3 regions of the Fructilactobacillus sanfranciscensis genome follow, and region 2 is predicted to be linked to each of the others. Evidence: predicted binding sites of a transcription regulator. Region 2 holds the regulator's gene; each other region holds the start of a gene.
What was found. Region 2 encodes HrcA, which represses chaperone genes, less so after heat shock. Its sites were predicted from a motif close to TTAGCACTCNNNNNNNNNGAGTGCTAA; they were not measured.

Region 1: the regulator HrcA is predicted to act here: its motif matches at 4,882-4,908, upstream of groES (co-chaperone GroES).
Region 3: the regulator HrcA is predicted to act here: its motif matches at 2,554-2,580, upstream of PY770_RS06595 (ATP-dependent Clp protease ATP-binding subunit).

Annotation. Positions count from the first base shown of each region.
Region 1 covers NZ_CP118925.1:499,682-506,651, forward strand. Annotated here, with positions in the region: gene PY770_RS02545 (ABC-F family ATP-binding cassette domain-containing protein) at 1-926, opposite strand, end outside; gene PY770_RS02550 (redox-sensing transcriptional repressor Rex) at 1,033-1,683, shown strand; gene PY770_RS02555 (TPM domain-containing protein) at 1,703-3,214, shown strand; gene PY770_RS02560 (LemA family protein) at 3,246-3,830, shown strand; partial or broken gene PY770_RS02565 (ATP-binding cassette domain-containing protein) at 4,050-4,475, shown strand; gene PY770_RS02570 (DUF3021 family protein) at 4,520-4,822, shown strand; gene groES (co-chaperone GroES) at 4,934-5,218, shown strand; gene groL (chaperonin GroEL) at 5,257-6,876, shown strand.
Region 2 covers NZ_CP118925.1:827,967-834,936, forward strand. Annotated here, with positions in the region: gene dnaK (molecular chaperone DnaK) at 81-1,925, opposite strand; gene grpE (nucleotide exchange factor GrpE) at 1,975-2,517, opposite strand; gene hrcA (heat-inducible transcriptional repressor HrcA) at 2,531-3,571, opposite strand; gene ribF (riboflavin biosynthesis protein RibF) at 3,664-4,605, opposite strand; gene truB (tRNA pseudouridine(55) synthase TruB) at 4,614-5,525, opposite strand; gene rbfA (30S ribosome-binding factor RbfA) at 5,591-5,941, opposite strand; gene infB (translation initiation factor IF-2) at 5,962-6,970, opposite strand, start outside.
Region 3 covers NZ_CP118925.1:1,258,139-1,265,108, forward strand. Annotated here, with positions in the region: gene PY770_RS06580 (hypothetical protein) at 1-423, opposite strand, end outside; gene PY770_RS06585 (accessory gene regulator B family protein) at 656-1,330, opposite strand; gene PY770_RS06590 (LCP family glycopolymer transferase) at 1,352-2,350, opposite strand; gene PY770_RS06595 (ATP-dependent Clp protease ATP-binding subunit) at 2,654-4,795, shown strand; gene PY770_RS06600 (hypothetical protein) at 4,880-5,062, shown strand; gene PY770_RS06605 (tyrosine-protein phosphatase) at 5,105-5,875, opposite strand; gene PY770_RS06610 (CpsD/CapB family tyrosine-protein kinase) at 5,872-6,606, opposite strand; gene PY770_RS06615 (YveK family protein) at 6,615-6,970, opposite strand, start outside.

The sequences.
Region 1 (6,970 bases), 330 kb from region 2:
TTTTGCCGTGCTTGAGCTCGTTTAGTAGTTGAAGCTCGCGCAATGTTTTTTTGCACGAACTCTTCTTCTTTTTTAATTTTCCGTTGTTGCTTTTCAAAGTTTTTTTCCGCAATTGCTTGACGGTGGACTTTTTCAGCAACGTAGTGCGTGTAATTACCTTTATAGTAATCCATGACTCCGTGATCTAAGTTATAGATTTCGTTAACTACTTTATCCATAAAATAACGATCATGGGAAATTACTAAGAGTGCTCCATTATATGATTGAAGATAATTTTCAAGCCACGCTGTCGTTTCCATATCAATATGGTTCGTTGGTTCATCTAGCGCCAATAAATCTGGTTTTTCCAACAAGAGTTTTGCTAGAGCGAGCCGTGTTTGTTGTCCACCAGATAACTCACTGATGTTTCGTTCATAGTCAGCTTCGTAAAAACTAAAACCAGCTAAAACGGTTCGGATTTCAGCACGATAACCGTAACCATTTTTTAATGTGAAATCTGCTTGTAATTGATCATAGGTTTTTGATACTTCAGCCAATTTAGCAGGGTTGCTATTAATTTTAGGATCACTAATTTGTTCTTCAAGTTTGTGAAGTTGGGCTTCTTCTTGAATAATCGTCGAAAAAGCTAATCGCATTTCAGCGATAATGGTGCGGTCAGAATGTAAGCCTGTATTTTGGGGAAGGTAACCAATCGTTAAATTTTTCTTTTGGTTGATAGTGCCTTCACTCGGAGATGTTTCACCGACTAGCATTTTTAAAAGTGTTGATTTACCAGCTCCGTTTTGGCCTACCAACCCAATTTTACTATTAGAATTAATCGTTAAACTAAGATCAGAAAAGATGGGTTCACCATTAAATCTCTTGGTTAGATTATTTGCTTGTAAAATAATCACAAAATCGCCTTCTTTCTCTGTCAATTTTACCATACTATCGCTAATGGCTTGTGAATTTAAAAAGTTCAAATTTCACAAACTTTAGTTTTATGGTAAGATATAGTGTAAAAGATATTTAAATTTTAAGGAGCAAAAGGCAATGACAGAGACCAAGATTCCACGTGCCACCGCTAAAAGGTTACCGCTTTATTATCGTTATTTAAACATTCTCCATGATGGTGGAAAAGATCGGGTTTCATCAAATGAATTAGCGGAAGCAATTCACGTTGATTCTGCAACAATTAGACGAGATTTTTCATATTTTGGTGCCTTAGGTAAGCGAGGTTACGGTTATGATGTTGATGATTTAATTGAGTTTTTCAAAAATATTCTTCATCAAGACCGATTAACCAATGTTGCTTTAATTGGGGTCGGTAATTTGGGACATGCATTATTAAACTTCAATTTTCATCAAGACAGTAATATTCGTATCTCAGCAGCTTTTGATACGAATCCCAAAAACATTAACACCATTCAAGGTGGAGTTCCCATTTATCCAATGGATCAAATTGTCGCTCAGTTAAAGGAACAACAAATTAGCGTAGTGATTTTGACGGTTCCATCAAACGTTGCTCAAGAAGTCGCTAATCAAGTGGCTCAAGCTGGCGTTAATGGAATTTTGAATTTTACTTCAATTCGTTTAAACGTACAAGCTGGAATTCGGGTTCATAATGTTGACTTAACTAATGAGCTTCAAACTTTAATTTATTTTATCGATCATTATGATAAAAAGAGTGATGAAGACGAATAAAAGAGTGGGGGTAATTTATTTGTGCGAGCCAATTAAAAAATATTTTACCGTAGCTCTTTTTTTATTATCATTTTTTGTCTTTTTTATTGGATTTCAAGCTGTTAAGGCTGATGGAATTCATGAATCAGCGTGGGTAAAAGATAATGCCCAGGTCCTAAATCAAACGACAATTAATCAAATTGATCATCTCAACAAGACTAGCTTGAAAAAAATTAAAGGCCACCCTCAATTAGCGGTAATTACGCTTAATGGTCTGCCCAATGGGGAAAGTAGCATTGAAGATTATGTCCATGATCAAATGAAAAAGTTAGGAATTGGTCAAAAAGGTTGGAATAACGGGATGTTGTTAGTGATTGATACCAAAGATCACGTTAATCGATTGGAAGTTGGTACTGGATTAGAAGCAGCTTTACCAGATGGGGCGAAATCTAGCTTAGTCAATGAGAAAATTCAGCAAGCTTTTCAGCAGCATGATTACAATCTAGGGGTGAGTCAGCTAACTAATCAGGTTTATCAATATTTAGCCGTGCACCAAAGTGAAATTAGTCAGCCGAATAATGTGAATGATTCACAATCTGCGACTCCGGGAATTGAAGATAATAGTGCAGCAGCTGTCTTACAAAGAAACAAAGCAAGTGTGGCATTCATTTTATTTTTAGCAATTTGTTTTGGATTAGTTGGTTTCGCAGTAGCTAAGTTAGTTTTTCCCAAGCTTCGGAATCGGGATCAGCATACCTTAGTACAGCAACGCTTTGCTAAAACAGGAATTACGGACAATCAATTATTAAAAAGTTTAAATCAATTTGTAACGGATGAGTTGCAACAAAATCAAAGTTTTAACATCAGACACTTAAGTAATCCGGAATGGTGGTATTTGTTAAACTCGCTTCATTTAAAACAGCCAATTAGTTTAGCTCAAAATCCTAAGTTAGAAATGGAAAAGGGCAATCCGCTTTATCAGCAACAACTAATTTCCAGTCAAACACTAGTAAGTTATCAAACGCAACTGCAACAACGGAAACAAGCAAATCTTCAAGTTGTGGTCCAAGCAGCTCAGCAGTATGCCGTGCAACATCATTTTCCAGGCGATGTAAATCAATTTGTGAATGATACCGTTCGCCAAATTGCCCAGTTAACCTGGTTCGGTTTACCAGCTACGACCGCTGAATTTCAAACTAGTTTACAAAATGCCTTAGAAATTAGTTTGGCAGATGCAACTTTGCACTACCAGATTGATAATGATGCTAGTTTACGTGCTAAAATGAAAAGAGCTGGCATTCATAATCCAGATCAATACATCAATGATTTATCAGATGAGCAAAAGAAACGTTTTGTAACCAATGGCTTAGTGAACACTGCTCTGTTATTGGGAGCACTTAGTTTATTAAGTCATTCCAATTCTGATTGGCATGATGATAATTTTCCTCCATTTGGTGGTGGATTTGGTGGAGATTCAGGATTTGACGCTTCTGACTTCGGAAGTGGTTTCGGTGGGTCTGGCGATGATGATGGTGGCGGATTTAATTTTTAATCACAATTATTATAGATAAAGGAAAAAGAATATGACTAAAAATACAAAAATAACTTTAAGTATTGTTGGAGTAATTGTCTTTTTGGTAATTGCAATCGGTGGGTGGTTTATCATGACCCAAAATAGTTTGCGAGTTCAACAACAAAATGTTGACCAACAATGGAGTAACGTTGAGGTTCAATTGCAAAGACGGGCAGATTTAACTCCTCAATTGGTAGGAGCCGTTAAAGGTAATATGAAGAACGAACAAAAGATTTTCGGGAAGATTGCGGATGCTAGAAAACAATATGACAATGCTAGTACCCCAGCTGATAAAGTTAAACAAGCCGATAATTTGAACAAACAAACGCAAGTTTTGATTAATGCTGTTCACGAAAATTATCCTGAATTGGCCAGTTCATCAAATGTTAATGATTTGATGACGCAAATTGAAGGTTCAGAAAACCGAATTAGTCAAACTCGTCGCGATTACAATGATGCGGTTCAAGTTTATAACCGAAAAGTAGTTTCTTTCCCAAGTAGCATTGTTGCTAATAATGCCGGGATGAAAACTAAGCCATTTTTCCAAAGTGCTCCGACTGCTAGTCAAGCACCAAAAGTTGATTTAGATAATTAAAATTTAAATGAAAATAGCTTCAAAACTAGAGTTTTTCTTTAGTTTTGGAGCTATTTTTTTGACCACTAAAACCGATATTTTGACCTCATACCTTACTTTTGACTACAAAATCATTATTTTAGGTTAAATTGTAAACACCAATTAAGGGGGATAAAAATGAGTTTTTTAAATGCAAAATAATTAACCAAAGTTTACAAGAATAAAGTAGCAGTTGATAAGATTGATTTACAAATTGAAAAGGGTGAATTTGTGACAATTTTAGGGCCAAACGGTGCGGGAAAGTCGACAACGATTGAAATGTTGACAGGACTTTTACAACCAACTTCCGGTTCGATTCAGTTAGAAAAGATTAATCCCACTAAAAAGGAATATCGAACTAAAATTGGGATTGTTTTCCAAAATAGCGTATTAGATAGCAAATTGTCAGTTCAAGATAATTTATACTTAAGAGCTGAGATGTACAAAAACGTTACCCCAGCTGATATTTTAGAAATTGCCCATTTAATTGGGATTGATAATTTTCTTAAACAAAAATATGGAACTTTATCGGGAGGACAACGCAGACGGGTTGATATTGCGAGAGCACTATTACATCGACCAGAAGTTTTATTTTTAGATGAACCAACGACTGGATTAAAAGTGAGGTAACCGGACTATTAATCGGTTCGTTTTGCTATTTGTTAGTAAGAATGACACAAGCACAAACTTTTACCGATACACGCTTTAACATTATTACTGGGGTCATTTCACAAATGATTGGCAATGAAAAAATTTCAGCTGGACTAACTTATTTAATTCATTTTGGACTAATATCAGTGATTTTTTTAGGGACTTTCTACGTTAATGGTTGGATTAATAGTTGGCATGGATTACTCATTGTAGTTATTAATTTTTTTGTTATCTATCTTCTAGTATGGTTAGGAATTATTGTTTGGAATAAGGCTAGTGCTAAGGAAACCAATAAACAGCTGAATAAATTTAATCAGAAATAAAAAGTTTAGGACGTTTATTTTGTCATTTAGCTAAGATTGTATTATATTAGTAAGTGAAGTTAGCACTCTTTATTTGTGAGTGCTAAAAAAGAAATTTTGGAGGTTTTAGATATGTTACAACCAATTGGTGATCGTGTAATTATTGAGGTTAAAGCTCAAGCAGAAAAGAATATTGGTGGCATTGTTTTGGCAGAAAATGCTAAACAAAAACCAACAGAAGGTAAGATTGTTGCAGTTGGAACTGGTCGTATTTTAGACAACGGTGAAAAAATTGCCCCTGTAGTTAAAGAAGGGGACGTTGTGATGTTTGATAAATACGCCGGAACTAAAATTGAATATGACGAAAAATCATATTTGGTAATGCACGAAAATGACTTACTTGCAATTATTAAATAATCTAAAGAACAACTAATGAAGAATAAGAGGTAATTAATATGGCTAAAGAGATTAAATTTTCTGATGACGCCCGTAGCGAAATGCTTAAAGGGGTCGACAAATTAGCAGATACAGTTAAAACTACAATGGGTCCTAAGGGACGGAATGTCGTTTTGGAAGAAACAGCTGGTAACCCAACCATTACTAATGATGGGGTTACGATTGCTCGTGCAATTTCATTGCCAGATCATTTCCAAAACATGGGTGCTAAACTAGTCGCTGAAGTTGCATCAAAAACTAATGATGTTGCTGGTGATGGTACGACAACTGCTACGGTTTTAACGCAAGCAATTGTTAAAGAAGGCATGAAGAACGTCACTGCTGGTGCTAACCCAGTTGGTGTTCGTCGTGGAATCGAAAAAGCAACTGCAGCTGCCGTTGCTGGGCTTCACAAGATGAGTCACAAAGTGGAAAACAAAGAAGATATTGCTCAAATCGCATCAATTTCATCTGCCAGTGAAAAAGTTGGTAAATTAATTGCAGATGCCATGGAAAAAGTTGGTAACGACGGAGTCATTACCATTGAAGACTCTAAAGGGGTTGAAACCAGCCTTGATGTCGTTGAAGGAATGGAATTTGACCGTGGTTACATGTCACAATACATGGTAACTGACCAAGAAAAGATGGAAGCAGATCTTGATAATCCATACATTTTGGTAACCGATAAAAAGATTAACAACATGCAAGATATCATGTCACTTCTTCAAGAAGTTGTGCAACAAGGTCGTTCATTGTTAATCATTGCCGATGATATCGGTGGTGAAGTTCTTCCAACCCTTGTATTAAACAAGATGAGAGGAACCTTCAATGTAGTTGCTGTTAAAGCACCTGGTTTTGGTGACCGTCGTAAAGCTCAATTACAAGATATTGCAGTTTTGACTGGAGCAACTGTCATTACTGATGACTTAGGTCTTGAATTAAAGGACACTACCCTTGAACAATTAGGTCAAGCTAACAAAGTTAACGTTACTAAAGACAAGACTACGATTGTTGAAGGTAAGGGAAGCAAAGAAGCCATTGCTAAACGAGTTAACGAAATTAAAACTCAATTAGCTGCTACAACTTCACAATTTGATCGGGAAAAACTTCAAGAACGCCTTGCTAAATTAGCCGGTGGTGTTGCTGTTATCAAAGTTGGTGCTGCTACTGAAACTGAATTAAAAGAACGCAAGTACCGCATTGAAGATGCTTTGAACGCAACTCGTGCTGCCGTTGAAGAAGGCTTTGTTCCCGGTGGTGGTACTGCATTCATCAACATTCTTAAAGACGTTGATGCAGTTGAAGCTACTGGTGATGAAAAGACTGGAGTTGAAATTGTCAGTCGGGCCTTAGAAGCACCAGTAAAACAAATTGCTGCTAATGCGGGAGTTGATGGTGCCGTGGTCGTTGATCACTTGAAACAAGAAAAACCAGGAATTGGTTACAATGCTGCGGATGACAAATACGAAGATATGATTGCTGCCGGAGTTGTTGATCCAACCAAGGTTAGTCGCTCAGCACTTCAAAATGCTGCATCTGTTTCATCATTGTTATTAACAACTGAAGCAGTCGTTGCTGAAAAACCAGAAGAAAACAATGCTGCACCTGCTATGCCACAAGGAATGCCTGGAATGATGTAAAAACATGTAACTAGTATGTAAAAGATAATTGTTAAATTCGTTAATAACTTGTCCTATGTGTACATTAGTTTAATGGATATAGAGGAGTCTAGCT
Region 2 (6,970 bases):
ACTTTAATTTAATTACAAAAAGCCAAAGCCAACCGAAGTGGCTTTGGCTTTTTGTAAATTTTTACTACTTTTGAATCAGATTATTTTTTATCGTCATCATGAACTTCGTGGAAGTCACCATCAACAGTGTTGTCATCTTTCTTAGATGCATCACCATTAGCAGCACCGGCTTCTCCACCTTGAGATTGTTGTTGTTGATATAACTTAACGGCAACAGCTTGAACTTTTTCGTTCAAAGCATCTTTCTTAGCTTTCATATCATCAAGGTTACCATCAGCTTTAGCTTTCTTTAATTCTTCTTCAGCGTCTTTAACCCCTTTGATTTCGTCTTCAGAAACTTTACCTTCAACGTCTTTCAAAGTTTTATCAGTTTGGAAGATTAATTGGTCAACTTCATTGTTTAAGTCAACTTCTTCTTTTTTCTTCTTATCTGCTTCTTCGTTAGCCTTGGCTTCATTCATCATCTTTTCGATTTCTTCATCAGAAAGACCATTTGAATCCTTGATAGTAATCTTTTGTTCCTTACCAGTTCCTTTATCTTTAGCAGATACATTTACGATACCATTTTTATCGATATCAAATGTAACTTCGATTTGTGGAATTCCTCGAGGAGCAGCAGGAATGTCAGTCAATTGGAAACGACCCAATGATTTGTTATCTGCAGCCATTGGACGTTCACCTTGTAAGACATGAATATCTACAGCAGTTTGGTTATCTGCAGCAGTTGAGAAAGTTTGTGATTTTGAAGTTGGGATAGTCGTGTTCTTTTCGATTAACTTAGTCATGACACCACCCATTGTTTCAATACCTAATGACAATGGAGTAACGTCAAGTAAAACAACGTCTTTAACATCACCAGTAAGCACACCACCTTGAACAGCAGCACCTAAAGCAACCGCTTCATCAGGGTTAATTGAGTGGTTAGGTTCTTTACCAGACCATTCCTTAACTGCTTCTTGAACGGCAGGAATTCTAGTTGATCCACCATTTAAGATAACTTCGTCAATATCACTAGTACTCAAACCAGCATCTTTCAAAGCATTTTCAAATGGAATCTTAGTTTTTTCAACTAAGTCATGAGTTAATTCATTGAACTTAGCACGAGTAAGCGTAGTTTGTAAATGAAGAGGGCCATTATCGTTTGATGCGATAAATGGAAGACTGATTTCAGTTTGGTTAACACCTGAAAGTTCTTTCTTAGCTTTTTCAGCAGCATCTTTCAAACGTTGTAAAGCCATCTTATCTTGAGCTAAGTCAACACCGTTTTCTTTCTTGAATTCAGCAACCAAGTAATCAATGATTCTTTGGTCAAAGTCGTCTCCACCAAGATGAGTATCACCATTAGTTGAAAGAACTTGGAAAACACCGTCACCTAATTCAAGAACAGATACATCAAAAGTACCTCCACCTAAATCATAAACAAGAATTTTTTCGTCTTTATCTTGTTTATCCAAACCGTATGCCAATGCAGCAGCAGTAGGTTCGTTAATAATCCGTTTAACGTCTAATCCAGCAATCTTACCAGCATCTTTAGTAGCTTGACGTTGGGCATCATTAAAGTAAGCAGGAACTGTAATAACTGCTTCACTAACTGTATCACTAAGGTAATCTTCAGCATAACCTTTGATGTATTGAAGAATCATTGCAGAAATTTGTTGTGGTGTGTATTTTTTACCATCAATGTCAACTGTGTATCCTTCTTCACCCATGTGACTCTTAATTGAACGAACAGTATTAGGGTTAGTGATTTCTTGACGTTTTGCCACTTCACCAACTTGAATTTCACCATTCTTAAAAGCAACTACTGAAGGAGTGGTTCTTGAACCATCAGGATTAGTGATGATTTTTGGTTTTCCACCTTCCATTACAGCAACTGCAGAGTTTGTAGTACCTAAATCAATACCAATAATTTTATTACTTGCCATTTTAAATACCTTCTTTAAATTTATTTTTTTATTTAATTAATAGTTATAACTATTGTGCTACAACTACCATTGCTGGCCGGAGCACCCGATCAGCAAGTTTGTAACCACTTTGTAAAACTTGAACAACTGTATCAGCAGGATGATCATCATCTGCTGGAACGGTTTGAACAGCTTGATGAAGTTCTGGGTCAAAAGCAACCCCATCTGCATCGATTTCCTTGATATCATTGTCATTTAATGCTTTTTCAAGGTGTTTGTAAACCATTTCGATTCCAGTTTTAAGTTGTTGACCACTATCGTTATCAACTTGAACTTGCAAAGCACGCTTTAAATCATCCATTACTGGAACGACTTCTTTAGCTAGTCTTTGTGCTCCATATTTAGCAAGGGCACTTTGTTCTTTTTGACTACGCTTTTGCATGTTTTGAATTTCAGCTTGAGCACGCAAATAATCATTTTGTGAATCGTCTAATTGTTGTTGTAATTCAGCAATTTTAGCTGATAATGCATCAACTTTAGGATCAGACTTTGGTTCTTCAACCGCTTCATCTTTTATTATCGGTTGCTTATCTTCAGCTTTTTTCTTTGACATGTTCAACCCTCCTTTACTGATCATAACTACGATAATAACCGGAAATTCGATTTTTCAATTCGTGGCGAAAGGCATCAACTACTCCCAACATATTCGGATATGACATCCGCGTTGGACCAATCAACGCAATTCTACCAATTCCATGATTACCTAAATCATAACTTCCGGTAATTATGCTGTAATCTTTTAACCAATCATTATCAAATTCAGCTCCAATTTTAACTGAAATTGGCTTTGAACTTTTTTCTAACAAAGCATCAATTCCGTTATCGTTATTAAACATCGAATATAATGATTTGATTTTAGAAAAATCTTGTTTGCCATTTTGTTCGAACATATTCATTTGACCACTAATGAAATAATGATCATCATCAATTTTACTCAAAATAGCTTGAATTGCTCGAACAAATTGATTTGTATCAGGAAGATATGTGTGCAACTCAGTCAATATTTTTGATTGAAAAACTTGTTTAACTTCACACGCAGTTTTACCAACTAATTGTTGATTTAATAAGTTAGTTGCGAGTGATAATTGTGAATCAATATACTGATTCGTTACCAAAAATGACTGACTTTCCACTTGTTCATTTCCCATTACGATTACCACCATCATGCGATTTAACCCAAGATTGACCAACTGAAGATGCTTAATTGTATTTTCAGTTGTTAATTCTGGACTAAACGTTAGGGCTGTATAATCAGTAAGATGTGAAAGGATATCAGCAGACTGACGAACAATCTCATCAATTTGCTGAAAAGAACCATCTAACATTTCACTAATGTACTCTAATCGCTTTGTATCAAGCTTTGCAGGTTTAGCTAAATTATCAATATAATATCGATAACCTTGATTAGAAGGTACTCTTCCAGAAGAAGTATGCAACTTCTCAATGAAATTTTGATGACTTAAAACGGCCATTTCATTTCGAATCGTTGCTGAACTAACATGAATCGGTAATTGTTCAGCTAAAGCCTTAGATCCAATAGGAACACCAGTTTTAGAATAATCATCAATAATATACTTTAGTATCATTGACTGTCGTTCTGTCAGCATCTTCATCACTTCCTTTTTAGCACTCACACATTTCAAGTGCTAAGGTACATTTATAGAGTACCAAGGAATAAAGTTAAGGTCAAGAATTAAGCTTAACCATTATTTTTAAAATACGTACGCGTATTAATTTCATCCCGTTTAAGTTGTTCAATCAAAGCTTCTTTACCAGTATACTTGACTTCATCACGCATTTTCTTTAGCCACCGAACTTTAACTTCATTACCATAAATATTTTGGTTAAAACCTAGGATGTTAATTTCAATTGTAACCGGATTATGATCCCCAAAAGTTACGTTTCTGCCAATGGAAGCCATCGCTGGCAACCATTGATCATTGACTAGCATGCTTACAATGTAAACTCCTTCAGAAGGAAGCTGTTGAAATTCACTATATTCAAGATTAGCAGTTGGAAAACCTAAAGTCCGTCCCCGTGCTAATCCATGAATTACTGTACCAGTCGTTTCAAATGAATATCCCAATAAATCATTAACAGTTAGCATATGACCGTCTTCTAAATTACGACGAATACGCGTAGAACTAATCTTTTTATCATCTAATCGGTCAGCTGGAACGGTGTTTACATTAAAACGGCCTTGTGCGTAACCTGGTAAATCTTTCATTGTTGCCTTTTTGGCTCCATAAGTATGGTCAAATCCTGCCACTACGGTATCAACATTCATTCGCATTAGAAAGTTATCTACAAAAGCTTGCGGTTTTTGGGCCTGGAAAGCAAAGTTATAATTCACGCGATAAACAATATCAACACCAAGCTTTGCAAACAAATCAACTTTCCTCTCCCAAATAGAAAGATACCGAGCTGCATTTCCTTCCAATTTTTTGTAAACCAGAGCAGGATGGTGATCATAAGTTAAAACTGCCAATGGTAAATCCTTTTGCTTTGCAATTTTTTGAGCTTGTTTAATCACCTTTTGATGTCCCAAATGGACACCATCAAAAAAACCCATTGCTAAAACAATTGGACGTTTAAATTCAATTTTTTTACTAATTGGATAAGACAAATTGATAACTTTCATAACTTCCCCTAATCAAGATTAAACATTTTAAATGGTTTATATTGTTGCTTTTCTTCACTGCGTTCGTATAATGCTCGATCAACTCCATCATAACAAAGTAAAACAAATTCATCATTTGAATTAACTTCATTAAAACGCAAAAAAGCTCCATTTTTGATACGAGACCATTGTTGATCTGTCAAATTAATTTTGACATAATTTTCCAAAGCTTTACCAATTGGATAAATTAATGATGCTAATTCACCATTTTGGGAAGCTTTTTCTAATTGTTCAAAAGTAACTGTTTCGTCTAATGTGAAACCTCCACTTTTAATTCTAGTTAGTTGTGACATTACAGCAGGAATACCAAACTTTTTTCCAAAATCTACAGCCAATGTTCTCACATATGTCCCTTTACCACAGCCTACTTCAAAAAAAATGGTTTGCGTGTGCGTTTTTTCATCAATGATTGATTGACCTAGTTCTTTAAAGTAATCTATTCTAGCAATTCGTTTTGGCCGTTCAACTGTTTCACCATGACGAGCATAATCATATAGACGACGACCGTTAACTTTCACAGCTGAAAACATCGGTGGAATTTGAGTAATGTTACCAACAAAATTATTTAAACCAGTTTGAATTTGTTTATCAGTTAAAGGTTTAAAGTCATAATTTTCAGCTATAATTTCTCCATCTAGATCTTCAGTAGTTGTTGAAAAACCTAACGTAATAGAACCCCGATAGATTTTTCCAGATGCCATTAAAAAATCTACTACTTTAGTGGCATGACCTAAACAAACTGGTAAAACACCATCTACATTAGGATCTAAGGTTCCACTATGTCCAATTCTTTTTTGGTGAATAATATGCCGCATTTTACTGATACAATCAAAACTCGTCATGCCCAATGGTTTATATAAAGGAATTATTCCAGTAATCATGTTATCACCTCATTTATTTATGTACGCAAAAATGACTGAGAACGAGCTGTTCTCAGTCACCTTTTTTATTGTTCGCGTTTTAATTTATTAATTAATTCATCAATCTTACTTCCGTATTGAATTGATTGATCCTTTTCAAAATGAATCTCAGGTGTAACGTAAATACTCAAACGATGTCCAAGTTCACCACGGATTAATCCAGTAGCTTTATCAAGTCCTTTTTGAACTTGTTCTTGATCTTTTTCATCGTCTTTTAAAGTACTATAAAAAATAGTAGCTTGTTGTAAATCACCAGTAGCTTTAACTCCAGTGATTGTTATTCCTTGAACTCGAGGATCACGAACTCTTTTTAGTAGAATATCATCTACTTCTCGTTGAATTTCTTGTTGTAATCTTCCAACCCGATATTGAGCCATGTCAAAACTCTCCTTTCTAATTATTTAGGAGCAACTTCTTTCATTTGGTAGGCTTCAACAACATCTCCTTCTTTGATGTCATTGTAATTTTCAATTGTAAGTCCACATTCATGACCTTGCTTAACTTCTTTAACATCATCTTTGAAACGCTTCAAACTACCAATTTCACCGTCATATTTAACAACGTTATCACGAATTAAACGAACTTTACTGTCATTCTTAATGTAACCTTCGTTTACCATTCCACCAGCAATTGTACCAACTGCTGAAGCTTTGTAAATTTGACGAACTTCAACACTACCGGTAACTTCTTCAACAAAAGTTGGATCAAGTTTACCTTTCATAGCTGCAGTCACATCATCAATGGCGTTATAGATAACTTGGTAAAGACGAATATCAACTTTATCAGTTTCTGCTTGAATTTTTGCTTGAGGTGTAGGACGAACGTTAAATCCAATAATAATTGCATTACTTGCTTTTGCAAGTGCAATATCACTTTCATTAACTGCTCCAACTGATGAGTGAATTACGTTAACATTAACACCTTCTACATCAATTTTCTTTAAACTACCAGCAAGTGCTTCAACTGAACCTTGTACATCTGCTTTAATAATGACATTAACTTGTTTCATATCTTCTTGTTTCATTGAATCAAATAAATTATCAAGTGTAACTCGATTATTTTGTTTACGTTCTTCCATTTGTGCTTCTTTAGCACGTTCTTCTCCAGCAGCACGAGCCGTTTTTTCATCATTAAAGACAATGAAACGATCTCCTGCTTCTGGAACGTCATTCAATCCAGTAATTTCTACTGGAGTTGATGGTGTAGCAGATTCAATTTCTTGACCAAGCTCGTTTGTCATTGTACGAACACGTCCAAAAGTATCACCAACAACAATTGGATCACCTTTATGAAGTGTACCTTGTTGTACAAGTAACGTAGCAACAGGTCCTTTACCACGATCAAGTCGAGCTTCAACTACTGAACCAGCTCCATTTTGTTTAGGGTTAGCTTTAAGTTCCATCACG
Region 3 (6,970 bases), 430 kb from region 2:
AGTGTCAGTTTGTACATAAAGAAAAATATCAAGCACAGTAATTATCCCAATTGCCTTCCAAGACACCATTCCTTTCCTTAAAAAGAAATACGACAAGGTTAAATAAAATAATAATTGAGATGGTAAAGTCACCCAGTTAAACCCTAATCCCTGTCTCCAGATTACAACTCCATTAGGTCCAATTCCTCTGGGAGACTGCATGGTTGGAATTAATCTAAAGTATCCCATTGTTAACGTAAAAATTGTTAAAGGAGCCGTTACGTAGAAAAACACTTTTACAATTTTAGTAAATTCAATATCACTAAGCATTAATAATATCAAAAAAAACCAAAGGGGAAAGGCAATCGTTGATTCATGCCTAACAACTATTCCAAGAACAATTAAACTTCCATAAATCAAATATGATTGACTAGGTTTTCGCATTAGCACACTAATTAAACAACCAATTATTAAAAATAAAGTTGAAAGATCCGGTATCATCCCGAAAAATACTTTATTAGTGGGAATCCAATAAGCATATACCAAAGTGGCAAACATCATTATTAGGTATACACCAAAAAAAGTTAACGAAATATTGGACCTGATTTTTTTTTCATTTGGAAAGATTAATTTTAATTTTGTTAGCATTAAGCTACTCCCACTCACTTTCATAATTTTAACTATTTAATCCATAAATATAACTATATTTATATGGATTAGATTTAGTTTTTACTACTTCACCATTTACATCATAATCATTTATTTGTTTAACTTGTTTTTCAGTTTTTTTATCCTCACTAAACTTAGAATGATTTTTATACTTGAAAATGTATTGATGATTTTGAATCTTAACGTAATCTCCTACATCAATTTTATTCAATTGATTTTTAAAAATATGCGTTCCATCATATTTTTTCATATTTGGAGTTCCAAGCATTACATGAGATTCATTAGGAGTGATTTTGATTACATTACCACTACTTTTTTTACCATTAGGCAAAATTATCATCGTACCTTTACGATGATTGACTTTGAGAACTTTACCTTTAGCGATTACGCGAGTTTCCTTATCATTAATAACAGTATTAGGATCATCAATTCCATCAGAAAAGTATCTTCCAATGAATAAAATTACAATAAGCATTCCAAAAATAAATAAACTAATTTTTTGACATGTTTTAATCTTCTTTAATTTTGATTCAGAAAGTTTAGGGTTATCATGAGAAGCTTGTGCAAAAAAGTAAACGACAATGGCAGTTGCCAGAATAACCGCTACAAGAATAGCAAATATTGCAGAATTCAAAAGATTTCCAATTTTAAACAGAAAGTATTGTAAATTAGTATATTCCAAAATTTGTTCACACTCCTATCCCTAGTTGTTGACCGCAATGTCACCAGTCTCAGCTTCTGGTAGTCCTAAATTGTTTCTGATTTGATTAGTAGTGTTTTGTAATTCTGATTCTGGTGTTACTTGCATAACTGAATCATTAATTTCTTTACCAGTTTGTCCTTGGATGTATGAATTATCCATGTTATCACGAGCTCCAAGATATCCTTTAGTGATTGAAGTTAAATCACCAAAAGTCATATCAGTTTGAGTTGATTTAGATAGCGAATTAATAAATCCAGGATTCAATAGAGCTTCAACGGAACCACTATCTTTAGCAACTGCTTCAAGTACTTGGCGTTGACGTTTTTGACGACCATAATCATTTTCAGGATCATCGTATCTCATTCGAGTATAAGCAAGAGCTTTTTTACCGTTCATATGAGTAGTAACTCCCTTAGTGAAGTGATAACCTTCATAATCAAAAGTTAAAAGTGGTTTGATGTTAACGCCACCAATTTGATTAATAATTTGTTCCAATCCATGCATGTTAAGAACAGCATAGAAATCAATTGGAATGTTCAACATTTTTTGCACAGTCTCAATTGAAGTTTTGGAACTACCGTAAGCATAAGCGGAATTAATTTTGTTAACCCCTTCATCAGCAAATCCAGGAATGTTAACGGCTGTGTCACGAGGAATACTAGTAATTAGTGTTTTCTTAGTTTTTGGATTGATTGTAATTACCATCATTGAATCAGTTCTTCCCTTATAGTCACGTCCCAATTCACCAGTATCAGTTCCCATCAATAGAATTGAGATTGGTTTCTTCTGGCTCAATAACTTAGAAGTATTACGTTCCTTAGTTATTCCAGAATCTTTATAAGCACTATCAACAGCACCTTTAATTGAGGCAAACTTATAAGCTCCAAATCCTAATAAAATTAAAATAAGCACTGCAATCACTGATAAAATAATATTTCTTTTTTTATGATTCTTGGGTTTATTTTCAAATTGACTTCTTTGAATACGACTCTCTTCCATAGTTTGGGCTCCTCTTTAAAACGATAATTAGACAATTTTTATAAAACTGTAATTAGACAATATTTACATTTTAACAAACAATAGCGTAATTTTAAATATTTTTTCTATTGTATCGCTTTTAAATTAAATTTAGATCTGATTAATTAAATCTTAATTTTTGACCATTTTTGACTAAAATTGAGCAAATAACTAACCTTCATTACTCAGCCGTTTTATAATATAAGTACGAAGTTGAAAACAACTTTATCTAATCAGGGTGCTAATTATAGGTGCCCTAATATAACTTGGAAGAAGGATTATACAATGGCAAACAACGGTTTTGGAAACGACCCATTTGGCGGAAGCGGAATGGATGACATTTTCAATAGTTTATTTAACAACATGGGAAATGACGCAAATGCTCGTTACTCTGTTAATGGACACGTACTAACTCCTGAACAAGTCGCAGAAATGCGTAGAACAGGTCAAATTCCTGGTCAAATTGGTAGTCATAACGGTGCTACCCCTACTCAAGCAAAACAACAACAAAAGGCAGAAAGTTACCTTGATAAAATTGGCCGTAACTTAACTGATGAAGCTAAACAAGGTTTTCTTGATCCAGTTATTGGTCGTGATAAAGAAATTCAAGAAACGGCTGAAATTTTAAGTCGTCGAATTAAAAATAACCCAATCTTAGTTGGTGATGCCGGTGTTGGTAAAACTGCTATCGTTGAAGGTTTAGCTCAAAAAATTGTTAAGGGAGATGTTCCTGCAACAATTAAAGACAAACAAGTTATTTCAATCGATCTTTCTTCATTAGAAGCCGGTACTCAATACCGTGGTGCTTACGAAGAAAACATCCAAAAATTAGTTAAAGAAGTTAAAGAACGTAAGAACGTTATCTTATTCTTTGATGAAATTCACCAAATCGTTGGAGCAGGTGCTTCAGGTGACGAAACTGGTGGTAAAGGTTTATCAGATATCTTGAAGCCAGCTCTTTCACGTGGTGAAATATCTGTAATTGGTGCTACTACTCAAGACGAATACCGTAACACAATTATGAAAGATGCTGCTTTAGCACGTCGTTTCAATGATGTTGTAGTTAACGCTCCTAGCAAAGACACTACTTTTGAAATCTTAAAAGGAATTCGTAAATCATACGAAGATCATCATCAAGTTAAATTACCAGATGATGTTTTGAAAGCTGCAATTGAATACTCAGAACAATACATTCCTCAAAGATCATTACCTGATAAAGCAATTGATCTTATCGATATGACGGCTGCTCATTTAGCTGCTAAGAACCCTGTTACTGACAAGGTTAGTCTTGAAAAAGAACTTAAAGCTGCTAAAGACCAAAAAGCTGCACACGCTAAAGCTGAAAAATTCGAAGAAGCTGCTAAAGATAAAGCTAAGATTGCTGAAATCGAAAAGAAACTTAAGAGTGAAACTGATGACACTGAAACACCAGTTGCTAAACCTTCTGATATTGCAGATTCAGTAGAACGTTTAACTGGAATTCCAGTATCACAAATGAGTACTGACGATATGGAACGTTTGAAGAGTATGGACAGTCGTTTGAAATCACACATCATCGGTCAAGATGAAGCTGTTGACGCTGTAGTTGATGCCATTCGTCGTAACCGTGCTGGTTTTGATGACGGTAACCGGCCAATCGGTTCATTCTTATTCGTTGGACCTACTGGTGTTGGTAAAACTGAATTAGTTAAACAATTAGCAAAAGACATGTTTAACGATGAAGATTCAATTATCCGTCTTGATATGTCAGAATACCAAGATGAAACTGCTGTCTCAAAGATGATTGGTGCTACTGCTGGTTACGTTGGTTACAACGATAACGGTAATACCCTTACTGAACGTGTAAGAAGAAATCCTTACTCAATCGTCTTACTTGATGAAATTGAAAAAGCTAACCCACAAGTTATTACCCTATTACTTCAAGTAATGGATGACGGTCGTTTAACTGATGGTCAAGGTAACGTGGTTAACTTTAAGAACACAGTTATCATTGCAACTTCAAATGCCGGATTCAGTAGTGATGCAATCACTAAGAACCAAAAAGAAGATATGAAGATTATGGATCGTTTAGCTCCATACTTCAGACCAGAATTCTTAAACCGTTTCAACGCTATTGTTGAATTCAGTCACTTAACTAAGGAAGACTTAAGCAAGATTGTTGATCTTATGATTGATAACTTGAACGACACCTTAGCAAGAAAAGACATGAAACTTGAAATCAGCGATGAAGTTAAAAACTGGTTGATGGAACAAGGTTACGATGAAGCAATGGGTGCTCGTCCACTCCGTCGTGTAATTGAACAACAATTACGTGATAAGATTGCTATGTTCTACTTGGATCACCAAGAAATTAAGAATATTAAAGCTGTTCTTGATCACAACAATGACACAATTAAAATTGAAGCTAACGAAAAAGCAAGTAAATAATTAGCTGCTAGCTTAAAAGACATAACCATTTTGGTTATGTCTTTTTTGTTATATACTTATTTTAAAAACGATAAGGAATTATGTATGAAAATTAATAAGTTAAAAGTTTTTAAAATTGTTGCACTTGTTATAAGCTTGCTATTTAAAGATTATCAACCACAAATTGAAATGTTGTTTAACCCAAAAGAACGGAGCTTAGCTGTTGCACAAATTAGAGATCACGGTTTAATTGATGTCGTACTACCTATCCTTAGTTATATTAGATAAAATCATCAAAAAAATACATACTAAATATTATTTTAATGTTAATTAAAACAAACCTAAAAATTTCTTTTTTTTCTTAATAGGCATAATTGTACCTTGCTCGATATCGTCACCATTTAAAATAGCTTTTGCATTGTATTCATAACGAGCCACCATTTTAATGCCAAACTGTTTTTTTAATTTATTGTAAGCATCGCCCATTCTGTAACGTCTACCTTTAAAATTATGTGCATCTGAAGCAAAAGTAGTTCCTAAATTGGCTTTAATAATTTCTTCAGTAAATTTTTCTACTTCTTTTCCAAATACTCCTAAATAACTACTTGCAGTTAATTGTGTTGCAGCTCCTTGTTCAACAAAAGAATACAACAAATCATGGTCATCTTGAAATCCATAATTTCTTTCAGGATGTACGATAACTGGTGTAATCCCACGAGCAATTAATTCAAATAACATATTTTCTGTGTATTCAGGAACACCGGTATGAGGTAACTCTAACATAAGATAACGATTATAAGGATCAGCAAATAATATATCTCCGTCATCAATTTCATAAAGTAATTCTCCAGTAATATGAACTTCTTGCCCAGGAAAGACTTTGAAATTAATCCCATGATCATTAATTTGTTTTTGGAACTCAGCTACCTCTTTTTCTACATCATTCTTATGGTTGACATATTCTCCGTCCATATGATGAGGAGTCAATAAAGCTGCAGTAATCCCTTCTTTTTCTGCTACTTCAGCTAATTTCAAAGATGTTTCCATATCTGGCGAACCATCATCAACACCGGGCAAAATATGACAGTGAATATCTATCATTTGTCATCAACTCCATAATATCCACCATAATATCCACCATAACCAGCAGTTTTTTTGGCATTTACACGGTTCATAACAGACCCAAGAATCTTTGCATTAACTTTTTTAAGTTGTTCAATAGCACCTTTTACTGAACTTTTATCGGCAATTCCTTGAGGAACTACGATAATGGTTCCATTAGAAGCGGCAGCAATCAAAGAAGCATCTGTTGCTGTATTAACAGGAGGTGTATCAATCAGTACCCATTCATAATATTTTGACAATGTATTTAATAAATTCTTAAATCTATCGCTACCAATTAATTCTGCTGGATTAGGGGGAACAGGCCCGCTTACCATCACATCTAAATTATCTACATCAGTTTTAAGTATTGATTCATCTAGATTTGAATTTCCAGATAGATACGTTGATAAACCATTTTGATTAGATACCATAAAAGTCTTATATACAGTCGGACGACGCATATCAGCATCAATCAAAATTGTTTTTTCACCTTGTTCAGCAAAAGTACAAGCTAAATTAGAGCTAAATACACTTTTTCCTTCTGAAGAATTAGCTGATGTAATCGAAACCACTTTATTTTGGTTTGCAACAATAGAAAATTTGATATTAGTTCTAACAGTACGAAATTGTTCAGCAATTGGAGAAGTAGGTTTGTATTCTACAATCAAGGGGGCACCGTTTTTCATTGTGTTATCGTCTAATTTTTTATTTTTTCTAAATAAACTCATAATAATACCTAAACCCTTCTTTCATGGTTATCAATTCGCCTACCATGTTTGTTAGTAGCTATTTTCATATCACTTTTATCAATTTCATAAATTAAACCGAGATTATTTAAGCCCAAACCTTCTAGATAATCTACATTTGTAACTGATTTATCATTAAATTCTGACAATAATGAAGCACCTAACCCAATCAATAAACCAATTAATAGTCCAGCTAAAATATTTAACATGTAATGAGGAGAAGTTGGTTTTAATACGGGAGTTGCTTTTGAAACAATTGTAACACTATTAATATCCATCATTTTTTTGATTTTATTCTGAAATACTTTTGCAGTTTCATTGGCAACGTCAGAAGCTGTATAAGGAT